DNA from 3 places in the Dyella aluminiiresistens genome. Region 2 is predicted to be linked to each of the others. Evidence: predicted binding sites of a transcription regulator. Region 2 holds the regulator's gene; each other region holds the start of a gene.
The links. Region 2 encodes sigma-54, which starts transcription at its own class of promoters, with help from an activator protein. Its sites were predicted from a motif close to TGGCACGNGCNTTGC; they were not measured.

Region 1 (3,938 bases), 1.8 Mb from region 2:
GCCGACCTGCTCGGCCAGCCGGTCGCGGTTGCGGTTGAGCGCGGACAGCGCGGTGCGGGTCAGGCGGACCTGTCCGTCCAGTTCGCTTACGCTGGTCTGTGCCTGGGCGCCGACGGTGCGGGCTTGGTCGACGCCGCTGCGGGCCTGCCCGAGCATCGTCGAGATCCCGGCGCCGGACTCCGTCAAACGATCGACGCTGTTGCGGCTTTCGGCGATGGCCTGTTCCAGTGTCTCCTGTTCGCGGATCAGGCTCTGCGAGGCGTTCAGCAACAGGCTCTGCTGCTCCAGCGTCTGCAGGGCAACGCCGCTGGGCGTGTGTTCCAGCCGCGCGAGCAGCGGTGCCAACAGCTGCGACAACTGGGGGTGCCGCTTCGAGAGCAGTTCGAATCCGGCCTCGTCATCGCTGGCGAGGGCCTGGATCATGGCGGCAAGGTGCTGGCTCCGGATGAAGGGCATGGATGCGACACTTCCTGAAAGTGGGAGGGACTCTCAAGAATCGTCGGAATCCCCTGGAACTTGAGCAAGCAACGCGCGTGCCAGCACCGCCGTGGCATGTCGGCGGCCCACCGGGGTGCCGCCGAACGGGGCTCAAGTGGTGGCGCGCGTGGCCGATAGCCATGCGAGTCGAACCGGTTGGATGTCGCGATGGCAGGTACGTTGCTGGAAAATGTGGAGCGCTATACCCGCCTTGCCGGGCACAACCGGATGGCGATGCTGCTTTTCCGTGTGGGTGGCGAGCAGCTTTTCGCGATCAATGTGTTCAAGGTGCGCGAGGTGCTGCGTCGGCCGCCGCTGGAGCGCATGCCCAAGGCGCACGAGCTGCTGGCCGGAAGCTGCGACTATCGTGGCCAGACCATCCCGGTGATCGATCTGGCTCTGGCGCTGGGGTATCCCTCGTTGCGCGACGAGCCGTCCGCGCACCTGATCGTCACCGAGTTCAGCCGCAGCGTGCAGGGCTTCCTGGTCGCCGACCCGCTGCGCATCGTGCATTGCGAGGGTGAGTCGATGGCGGCACCTGCCGCCGCGCTGGGCTTCGGTTCGCGCGTCAACGGCGTGACGCGGGTGGACGGCGCGCTGATCGCGGTGGTCGATGTCGAGCATGTGCTGGCCAGTCTGGACGAGACGCCGGCGGTGCTGTCGGACAGCCTGCAGAACGTCATGGCCGGGCGCTCATCCGCGCCGTGCCGGGTGCTGGTGGCCGACGATTCGACGGTGGCCCGGCGCAAGGTCGTGGATTTTTTCCGGCAGATGGGTATCGAGTGCGTGGTGGCGCAGGACGGCCGCGAGGCGCTGGACCGGCTGCTGGAGATGGCCGAAGGCCCCGCCGGGGAAGGTGTGGGGCTGGTCGTGTCGGATATCGAAATGCCACGCATGGACGGCTATGCGCTGACCCGCGCTATCCGCGAGACGCCTGGCCTGCGTTCGATGAAAGTGTTGCTACACAGCTCGCTCAGTGGGGTTTTCAACGAAGCCCTGGTGCGCGAAGTCGGCGCCGACCGCTTTGTCGCCAAATTCCAGCCCGATGTACTGGCCCGCGCCGTGCTGGAGCTGTTCCCGGACTGACCCGCCAACGCGTCGGGATTCCGACTCCTGCCTGATGCACGGTCCCGGCCGTGCGCTGCCAGACCGCGCCGCTGCGCGGTTTCCGGGCGCATGGCACGCTAATTGCCACACGACTACCACCGGCCAGGCCGCGTGGAGTCAACATGAGCAGTCTCGACAACCTTTTCGGCATGCACACACAGGCACTGGCCCTGTGGGAGAAGCGTGCGGAGGTGCTGTCCAGCAACCTCGCGAACGCGGATACCCCGGGCTATCTCGCGCGTGACATCGATTTCCGCAAGGTGCTCGCCGGCACCAGCAATGCGCAGACGGCACTGCCGCTGAGCACGACGTCGTCCGACCAGATCCAGCCGGTCACATCAGGCGACATGCCGCTTTCCTATCGCATTCCGACCCAGCCGAGCATGGACGGCAACACCGTCGATACCCAGGTCGAGGAAGCCGCGTTCGCGTCGAACAGCGTGCACTACCAGGCCAGCCTGTCCTTCATCACCGCGCAGATCCAGATGCTGCGCACCGCCATCACGGGGAACTGAGGCCATGTCGCTTACCAATATCTTCAACATCGCCGGCTCGGGCATGGCGGCGCAGTCACTGCGCCTCAACGTGGTGGCCAGCAACCTGGCCAATGCCAACAGCGTGGCGAGTTCGGCGCAGGCCGCCTACCACTCGCGCGAGCCGGTGTTCTCGGTGGTGCAGCAGGACGCCAGCATGGCCGCGCAGGCCGGCAGCGCCACCGATGCCGGCGACGGCTCGGTCGGCGTCAAGGTCGACGGCATTACCCAGAGCAATGCCCCGATCCAGCGCCAGTACGAGCCGGGCAACCCGATGGCCGACGCCAACGGCTATGTCTACAGCAGCAACGTCAACCCGGTCGACGAGCTGGTCAACATGATTTCCGCCTCGCGTTCCTACCAGAACAACGTCGAGGTGATGAACACCACCAAGCAGTTGATGCTCAAGACCTTAAGCCTCGGCAACTAGTCCAGACGGAGCAAACCGTGACCACGATCAATACCAACAGCACCGCCAGCACGTCGTCGGGTTCGTCCGTCAGCTCGGCGCTTTCCAGCACGATGTCGCAAGCCGACTTCCTCAAGCTGATGACGGCGCAGCTGCAGGCGCAGGACCCGACCAACCCGGTCAACAACTCGCAGTTCGTCTCGCAGATGGCGCAGTTCAGCCAGCTGTCGGCGACGCAGAAGCTGGATACCGACCTCACCACGCTCAGCAACAATGTTTCCAGCGCCACCCAGACCAACCAGATGCTGAGCTCGTCCAACCTGCTGGACCGCTCCGTGCTGGTGCCGTCGAGCAACCTGGCCTACAGCGGCAGCGCGATGAACGGTGGCGTGCAGGTGACCAGCGCCGGTCCGGTGACGGTGCAGATCGCCGACTCGGCAGGCAACGTGGTGCGGACGATCCAGCTCGGCACGCAGAACGCAGGCATGTCCAACTTCAGCTGGGACGGCAAGGACGACAACGGCAACGCCTTGCCGAGCGGCAACTACACGGTGAGCGCGAGCAGCGGCAGCACGGCACTGAACACCTATGTCGCCGGCACCGTGACCAGCGTCGGCTACGGCGGTACCACCGCGGGTACCACCCTGCAGGTGGCGGGCGTGGGCGATGTTTCGTTGAGCCAGGTGGCTCAGATTCTCTGACGCCGGCGACGACCCGGGCATCTTCATCATTTCGAGGAACGCATCATGGCTCTGAATACCACGCTCAGCGGCATCAACGCGGCGCAGTCCGACCTCAACGTCATTTCCAACAACATCGCCAACGCCAACACGGCCGGCTTCAAGGGCTCGCGCGCCGAGTTCGGCGACATTTTCGCGGTGACCGGGCTCAACCTCAGCGCGACCGCGGTCGGCAGTGGTGCCCACCTGCAGGAAGTGGCGCAGCAGTTCACCCAGGGTGACATCAGCACCACCGGCAACAGCCTGGACATGGCGATCAGCGGCAACGGCTTCTTCGTCGTCAACAGCGGCAACGGCCCGGTCTACACCCGTGCGGGCGACTTCCAGGAAAGCGCGGACGGCTACGTGCAGACCCCCGAAGGCGCCAACCTGCAGATCTACCCGCCGAACGGCGCCGGCGGTTTCGACACCAGCACGCTGAGCGACCTGAAGCTGATGACGACGCAGAGCACGGCGCAGGCCACCTCCACGATCACGCTGAGCTCCAACCTGTCGGCCAGCGACAGCGTGCCGACCACCACGCCGTTCAGCCCTACCGACTCCACCAGCTACAACGACGCGCAGCCGGTGACGGTGTACGACTCGCAGGGCGGCTCGCACCAGGCCACCGTCTACTACGTGAAGACCGGTACCAATACCTGGAACGCCAATCTTTACGTCGACGGCCAGAGT
Region 2 (3,938 bases):
GGTGTTCCGCCGGCTCAGCGTGGCCGACAACATCCTGGCCGTGCTGGAGCTGCGTGACGGACTCAACGCCCGGCAGCGGGCCGCCGAACTGGAAAGTCTGCTCGACGAGCTGAAAATCGGCCATATCGCCGACCAGAAGGGCGTCAGCCTGTCCGGCGGCGAGCGACGCCGGGTCGAGATCGCCCGCGCGCTGGCCGCACAGCCACGCTACATGCTTCTGGACGAACCCTTCGCCGGCGTGGACCCGATCTCGGTCGGCGAAATCCAGCGCATCGTGCGGCACCTGAAGGAACGTGGTATCGGCGTCCTGATCACCGACCACAACGTGCGCGAAACCCTGGGCATCTGCGATCGCGCCTACATCCTGAACGAGGGCGAGGTGCTCTCGCGCGGCACGCCGGCCCACATCCTGGCCGACGAGAAGGTGCGCGAGGTGTATCTGGGACGCGAATTCAAGCTCTGAAAAACCACACCAGGCCCCTTTCCGTGCACCCCGTCAGACCAGCCAGCGCGGGAACGGAGGGGGCCGCGCAGCTGCGCCGCTAGCAAAATACCGGCCAAGGCTATGGTCGCCTCCGTGGCGAGGGGTTAGGATGACAGCGAGTTCATCCCGACCGGCGGACATGAAACCCGGACTGCAGTTTCGTCTCAATCAGCAGCTTGCCCTGACGCCCCAGTTGCAACAGGCGATCCGTCTGCTGCAACTGTCGCAACTCGAGCTTGAGGCCGAACTGCGCCAGATCGCCGAGAGCAACCCCTTGCTGGAGTTCGCCGAGGACGCCGAGCCCGGCGCCGAAGACGAGCACGAAGGCGAGGATGCCTATACCTCCAACACCGCCGAAGTTGCCGCCGACAACGATCCCGCCGACATCCCGGAATGGACTGAGGGCGACGTCAACAGCGAACAGCCGATCGACTTTTCCGCCAGCCATACCGGCAGCAGCAGCGGATCACGCGATGACGATGGGCTTGAACCGCAGAACGCGGCCCCGGAAACCCTGCAGGAACACCTGCAGTGGCAGCTCAATCTGAGCTCGCTGGATACCCGCCAGAAAACCATTGCCACGGTACTGATCGACGCGCTCAACAACGACGGCTACCTCACCGAGGGGCTCGATGCCATCCTCGCGGCCCTGCCGGCTCACCTCGGTGCCAGCCTGGAGGACGTCGAGTCGGTGCGACGGCAACTGCAGCGCTTCGATCCCGCGGGTGTCGGCAGCCTAGACCTGCGCGACTGCCTGCGCGCCCAGCTGGAACAGTTCGACGAAGCCACCCCGCATCGCGAACTGGCCCTGAGCATTGTCGACGGCGAACTGGACCTGCTGGCCCGCAACGACCTGGCCCGCCTGGCCCGCAAGCTACGCGTGGACGAAGAGGACGCGGCCGGCGCCGCCATGCTGATCCGCAGTCTCGATCCACGCCCCGGCGCGGCGCTGGACACCACTCCGGTGGAATACATCGCGCCGGACGTCTATGCACGCAAGGCCGGCAGTCGCTGGCAGGTCAGTCTGAATCCCGACAGCCAGCCCAAACTCGGCCTCAACCAACACTACTGCAGCCTGATCGCCCAGGCGCGTGGCAATGACGCCAGTTGGATGCGTGGCCAGTTGCAGGAGGCGCGCTGGCTGCTGAAAAGCCTGGAGTCCCGTGCCGAGACGCTGATCAAGGTGGCCGATGCCATCGTGCGCCGGCAGAGCGCCTTCCTCGACTACGGTCCCGAGGCCATGCACCCGCTGGTGCTGCGCGAAGTCGCCGAGGAAGTCGGCATGCACGAATCCACCATCTCGCGCGTGACCACCCGCAAGTACATCCATACCCCGCGCGGCACCTTCGAGCTGAAGCATTTCTTTTCCAGCGGCGTATCCACCGAGGATGGCGGCAGCGCCTCGGCCACCGCCATCCAGGCGATGCTGCGCAAGCTGGTGGATGCCGAAGACCCGCGCAAACCGCTCTCGGACCAGGCCCTGGCCGTGGAGCTGCGCAACAAGGGCATCCAGGTCGCACGTCGCACCGTCGCCAAGTACAGGGAGGCATTGCGTATTCCAAGTTCCAACGAACGTCAGCGCGCCAGTTGAACCGGCTTGTCGATGGAGGGGAACTTGCCCGGCCGGTCCGGCGTCCCAATATCAGGAAACAATGGTTACCGAATGCACTGCCATGACGGTGCATCGACCCACGCCGCCACGGCGGCAAACCACAGGAGGCGCACCATGCAATTCCAACTCAGTGGCCAGCAGATCGAAGTCACCCCGGCCCTCCGCGACCATGTGACCGCCAAGCTCGACCGGTTGACCCGTCTCGACGATCGTCTGGTAAGCCTCACTATCGTGCTCTCCCTGGACAAACTGCAGCAACGCGCCGAAGGCACGCTCGCCGCCAGTGGCGCCACCCTCCACGCCGAAGCAGCCGAGGCCGACATGTACGCCTCGATCGACACGCTGTTCGACAAGCTGGTAAGCCAGCTGCGCCGTCACCGCGAAAAGATCTGCGACAAGCATCAGCGTGAAGTCCGCCAGGAACGCCAGTACGGCTGAACCTGAGCGCAGGCCCGCCACGTCATCCCGATGTGGCGGGCCTTCCCCGCAATTCCGAATGGCACCCCGGCACCTCCATTCAGGGCTGTCCGGCAGGCCTGATCGTACTCGTCGCCTGACCCCGCGCGACATGTCCTGAACACACCCGAACCGCCAAGCTGGCACAATGCCTTCTGCGATCGCCCCTGCGGGCGCTCACGAAAGGAAAACCGCTTGGACCGGCTGACTGCCCGACAACTCTTCGATGGTGTGCACGAGCGCATGTCCCTGCGCTGGGTCGCCGGCATGCGCGGCGAATCACGCGCGCTCGATCCCGGCGCCACCCAGACCCGGCGCCCTTCGCTGATCGGCTACCTGAACGTGATCTACCCGAACAAGGTACAGATCATCGGCAGCGAGGAACTGCGCTACCTCGACAGCCTGGACTCGCGCCAGCGCTGGGAGGCCATCCACAAGATCGCCGCCACCGAGCCGGTCGCGCTCATCGTCACCCGCGACCAGCCGATCCCCTCCGACCTGCGCGAAGTGGCCGAGGAAACCGACACGCCACTGTGGCTCAGCTCGAAGCGCGGCCATGAGCTGCTTACCTGGCTGCAGTACCACCTGGCCCGCACGCTGGCTCCGCGCACCACCCTGCACGGCGTTTTCCTGGAAGTGTTTTCCATCGGCGTGCTGATCACCGGCGAGGCCGGTTCCGGCAAGAGCGAGCTGGCACTGGAGCTGATCAGTCGCGGCCATCGCCTGGTGGCAGACGACGCCCCCGAATTCACCCTGATCGCCCCCGACGTGATCGACGGCACCTGCCCCGAGCTGCTACAGGACCTGCTTGAAGTCCGCGGCCTCGGCGTGCTGAACGTGCGCGAGATGTTCGGCCACACGGCCGTCAAGCCGTCCAAATACCTGCGCCTGATCATCCACCTGAAGCCACTGCGCGAAGGCGAGGAGATCGACGCGATGACCCGGCTCACCGGCGACATCGGGCACCGCGAGGTGTTCGAGGTACCGATCCCCATGATCACCCTCCCCGTGGCGCCGGGCCGCAACCTTTCCGTGCTGGTCGAAGCCGCCGTGCGCAGCCACATGCTGAAGAGCAAGGGCATCGACCCGGCGCAGACCTTCATCGACCGCCAGGCGCACCAGATGCGCCGCCTTCCCCCGTGGTGACCCATGAGTGAACGCGACCTGCCAACGGCTGCCCGTGTGGCCGACCCTGACGCCCGCCGCCTGATCGTGCTGACCGGCATGTCCGGCGGCGGCAAGACCGTGGCGCTGCGCGCCCTGGAAGACCTGGAATTTTACTGCGTCGACAACCTGCCGTCGGCCCTGCTGCCGCAACTGGTGGAGGCCACCGGACGCGACGGCAGCGACCGCAACCGGATCGCCGTAGGTGTCGACGTGCGCAAC
Region 3 (3,938 bases), 960 kb from region 2:
TGTGGATGGTGTCGCCCATGTCCCATGCGGCAACGCCGGCACCGGTCGTCGACAAGGGCGACGTCGCCTGGATGCTGACATCCACCCTGCTGGTGTTGTTGATGACGGTGCCCGGCCTGGCATTGTTCTACGGTGGCCTGGTGCGTTCGAAGAACGTGCTCTCGGTGCTGATGCAGGTGATGACGGTGTTTTCGATGATCCTGGTGCTGTGGGCCATCTATGGCTACAGCCTGGCGTTCAATGGCGATGGCGCCTTCATCGGCAACCTGCACAAGCTGTTCCTGCACGGAGTCACCAGGGACAGCCTGGCCGCCACCTTCACGCCCGGGGTCGCGTTGCCCGAGCAGGTGTTCGTGGTGTTCCAGTCCACTTTCGCCGGTATTACCGGTGCGTTGATCGTGGGCTCGTTCGCCGAGCGCATGCGCTTTCGTGCGGTGCTCGCCTTCACCGCCTTGTGGTTCACCTTTGCCTATCTGCCGATCGCGCACATGGTGTGGTGTGGCCCGAACGGCTTCCTGTTCGCCAAGGGCGCGCTGGACTTTGCCGGCGGTACGGTGGTGCACATCAACGCCGGTATCGCGGGCCTGGTCGGCGCGTACATGGTCGGGCCGCGCCTGGGCCTGGGGCGCGAGTCGATGAAGCCGCACAACGTCACCTTCACCATGATCGGTGCCTCGCTGCTGTGGGTGGGCTGGTTCGGCTTCAATGCGGGGTCCAACCTGGAAGCCAACGCGGGTGCGGGCCTGGCCTTCATCAACACCCTGCTCGCCACGGCGGCGGCGGTGCTGGCCTGGCTGGGGCTGGAGGCGGTCACCAAGGGTAAGCCGTCGATGGTTGGCGGAGCGTCCGGTGCAGTGGCCGGGCTGGTGGCGATTACGCCGGCATGTGGCACGGTCGGGCCGATGGGTTCGCTGGCGATCGGTGCCCTGGCCAGCGTGGTCTGCGTCTGGGGTGTGACTGGCCTGAAGAAGATTCTGCGTGCCGACGATGCGCTCGATGTGTTCGGCGTGCACGGTCTCGGCGGTATTCTGGGCGCCTTGCTGACCGGCGTCTTCAGTGCCCCGGCCCTTGGCGGTACCGGTTTCGGCAGCGGCAACAGCACGATGCTGCAGCAGCTGGGCGTGCAGGCGCTCGGTGTGGGTATCACCCTGGTGTGGAGCGGTCTGGTCTCCGTGGCGGCTTATTTCGTGGTCAAGCTGCTGTTCGGCCTGCGGGTATCGACCGAGGCGGAGCGCGAGGGCCTGGATATCACCTCGCATGGCGAGACCGCTTACGAAAGCTGATGCCATCGGGCACGCCCAGGGGGCGATGTGGCGTGCCCGATTTTGGTGCAATACTTCTCCGTGTTCGCCCGGTTATGATGCGAGTGCAAGCGGGCCATCCGGCGTGATGGCCCGCCAGATCAAAGGCATGGCGCCATTCCGTTGATGGCATGGCGCTTGCTATCCCTAACCAGTCATCTACTCCAGTCGAGGTTCCCCATGAATGCCCAGCAAGTGCTCGACCTGATCCAGGAACACGAGGTCGAGTTCGTCGACTTCCGTTTTGCCGACATGCTCGGCAAGCACCATCACGTCACCTTTCCGGCGCACGCCATCGACGAGTCGACCTTCGAGGACGGCAAGATGTTCGACGGCTCCTCCATCAGTGGCTGGAAGGGCATCAACGAGTCGGACATGATCCTGATGCCCGATCCGGAAACCGCCTATCTGGACCCGTTCAGCGCACACCCGCAGATGGTGATCCATTGCGACGTGCTGGAGCCGAGCACCATGCAGGCCTACGGCCGTGATCCGCGCTCCATCGCCAAGCGCGCCGAGTCGTACCTGAAGTCCACCGGCGTGGCCGACACTGCTTTCTTCGGACCGGAGCCCGAGTTCTTCATCTTCGATTCGGTGCGCTGGCAGAACGACATGGGCCGCGTGTTCTACGAAATCGAGTCCGAAGAGGCCGCCTGGAGCTCGCGCTTCAAGTACGAGGACGGCAACATGGGCCACCGTCCCGGCGTGAAGGGCGGCTACTTCCCGGTGTCGCCGGTCGACTCGCTGGGTGACCTGCGTGCCGACATGTGCAAGGTGCTCGAGTCGCTGGGTCAGGAAGTGGAAGTGCATCACCACGAGGTGGCCAACGCCGGCCAGTGCGAGATCGGCGTGAAGTTCAACACGCTGGTGAAGAAGGCCGACGAGCTGATCACCCTGAAGTACGTGATCAAGAACGTGGCGCACCAGAACGGCAAGACCGTCACCTTCATGCCCAAGCCCATCGTGGGCGACAACGGCAGCGGCATGCACGTGCACCAGTCGCTCAGCAAGAACGGCGAGAACCTGTTTGCCGGCGACCTGTACGGCGGCCTGTCGCAGACCGCGCTGTGGTACATCGGCGGCATCTTCAAGCATGCTAAGGCGATCAACGCCTTCGCCAACTCCACCACCAACAGCTACAAGCGCCTGGTGCCGGGCTTCGAGGCGCCGGTGATGCTGGCCTACTCGGCGCGCAACCGCTCGGCGAGCTGCCGCATCCCGTACGTGTCCAGCCCGAAGGGCCGCCGTATCGAAGTGCGTTTCCCCGATCCGATGCAGTCGGGCTACCTCACCTTCACCGCGCTGATGATGGCGGGTCTCGACGGCATCCTGAACAAGATCGACCCGGGTGCGCCGGCCGACAAGGATCTGTACGACCTGCCGCCGGAAGAAGAAAAGAACATCCCGCAAGTGTGCGCCAGCCTGGATGCCGCGCTGGAAGCGCTGGACAAGGACCGCGAGTTCCTCAAGGCCGGCGGCGTCATGACCGACGACTTCATCGACGGCTACATCGCGCTGAAGATGCAGGAAGTGACCCGGTACCGCGCCAGCACGCATCCGCTGGAATTCCAGATGTACTACGCGATCTGATCGCAGCGTCAGCTGGACGGGACAACGGGCGCCATGGCGCCCGTTGTCGTTTGTATGGGTCCGGACCGCCCGCCCCGGCAGATCGACGCACGAGCGCCGTTCGCGTCCCGGCGGGTTATTTGGGCAGCGCCGGCATCCGTTTGGTGAGCTCGCGCTGGCGGCGGATCTCTTCGCGCAGAGCGCGTCGCTTCGCCTTGCGTTCGCGCCGGTCGTGCAGCCACAGGTAGATCGCGGGGGTGCTGAGCAGGGTCAGCAGCTGCGACACCAGCAGGCCGCCGAGGATGGCGATACCCAGCGGCTGGCGCATTTCCGAGCCCTGGCCGAAGCCGATCGCCAGCGGCAGTGCCGCGCCCATCGCCACGAGCGTGGTCATGGTGATCGGGCGGAAACGCACCAGCGCCGCTTCGCGGATCGCTTCGACCGGGTTCATTCCGTGCTCGCGCTCCGCGACCAGCGCGAAGTCCACCATCAGGATAGCGTTCTTCTTCACGATGCCGATCAGCATCAGCACCGCGATCACCGACATCATGGTGAGCTGGGTATGGGTGACCAGCATGGCGAGGAAGGCACCCATGCCCGCGGCCGGCAGGGTCGAAATGATGGTCAGCGGATGGATCAGGCTCTCGTACAGAATGCCCAGCACCACGTACATCGCCAGGATCACCGCCAGCAGCACGATCAGGGCGTTGCTCAGCGCCTCCATCAGGTTCTTGTTCTCGCCCGAATAGCGCTTCTGGATTCCGGCAGGCAGGTTGGCGGCGTATATCGCCTGGTCGACCAGCCGCAGGCCTTCGGCCTGGGTCACACCCTTGGCCAGGTTGTAGTTGATGGTCGACGACTCGATCTGGTTGTGGTGTTCGATATCGACCGGTGCGATCTGCGGCTGGATTTTCGCCAGCGCCGAAAGCGGGATCATCTCCCCGGTGGTACTGCGGACATAGGTGTTCAACAGCGTGGACGGGCTGAGCGACTTGTCGCTCTGCGCGGTCAGCACGACGCGGTACTGGTTGGTTTCGGAATAGATCGTGGATACCACACTCTGGCCGA

Region 1: the regulator sigma-54 is predicted to act here: its motif matches at 1,655-1,669, upstream of flgB (flagellar basal body rod protein FlgB).
Region 3: the regulator sigma-54 is predicted to act here: its motif matches at 1,429-1,443, upstream of glnA (type I glutamate--ammonia ligase).

What each region holds. Positions count from the first base shown of each region.
Region 1 is NZ_CP132911.1:921,617-925,554, forward strand. Features, by position in the region: gene RA164_RS03805 (methyl-accepting chemotaxis protein) at 1-456, opposite strand, end outside; gene RA164_RS03810 (chemotaxis protein) at 646-1,563, shown strand; gene flgB (flagellar basal body rod protein FlgB) at 1,707-2,099, shown strand; gene flgC (flagellar basal body rod protein FlgC) at 2,104-2,547, shown strand; gene RA164_RS03825 (flagellar hook assembly protein FlgD) at 2,565-3,227, shown strand; gene flgE (flagellar hook protein FlgE) at 3,273-3,938, shown strand, end outside.
Region 2 is NZ_CP132911.1:2,689,446-2,693,383, forward strand. Features, by position in the region: gene lptB (LPS export ABC transporter ATP-binding protein) at 1-463, shown strand, start outside; gene RA164_RS12145 (RNA polymerase factor sigma-54) at 624-2,075, shown strand; gene hpf (ribosome hibernation-promoting factor, HPF/YfiA family) at 2,211-2,534, shown strand; gene hprK (HPr(Ser) kinase/phosphatase) at 2,796-3,698, shown strand; gene rapZ (RNase adapter RapZ) at 3,702-3,938, shown strand, end outside.
Region 3 is NZ_CP132911.1:3,653,511-3,657,448, reverse strand. Features, by position in the region: gene RA164_RS16275 (ammonium transporter) at 1-1,283, shown strand, start outside; gene glnA (type I glutamate--ammonia ligase) at 1,482-2,891, shown strand; gene RA164_RS16265 (efflux RND transporter permease subunit) at 3,007-3,938, opposite strand, start outside.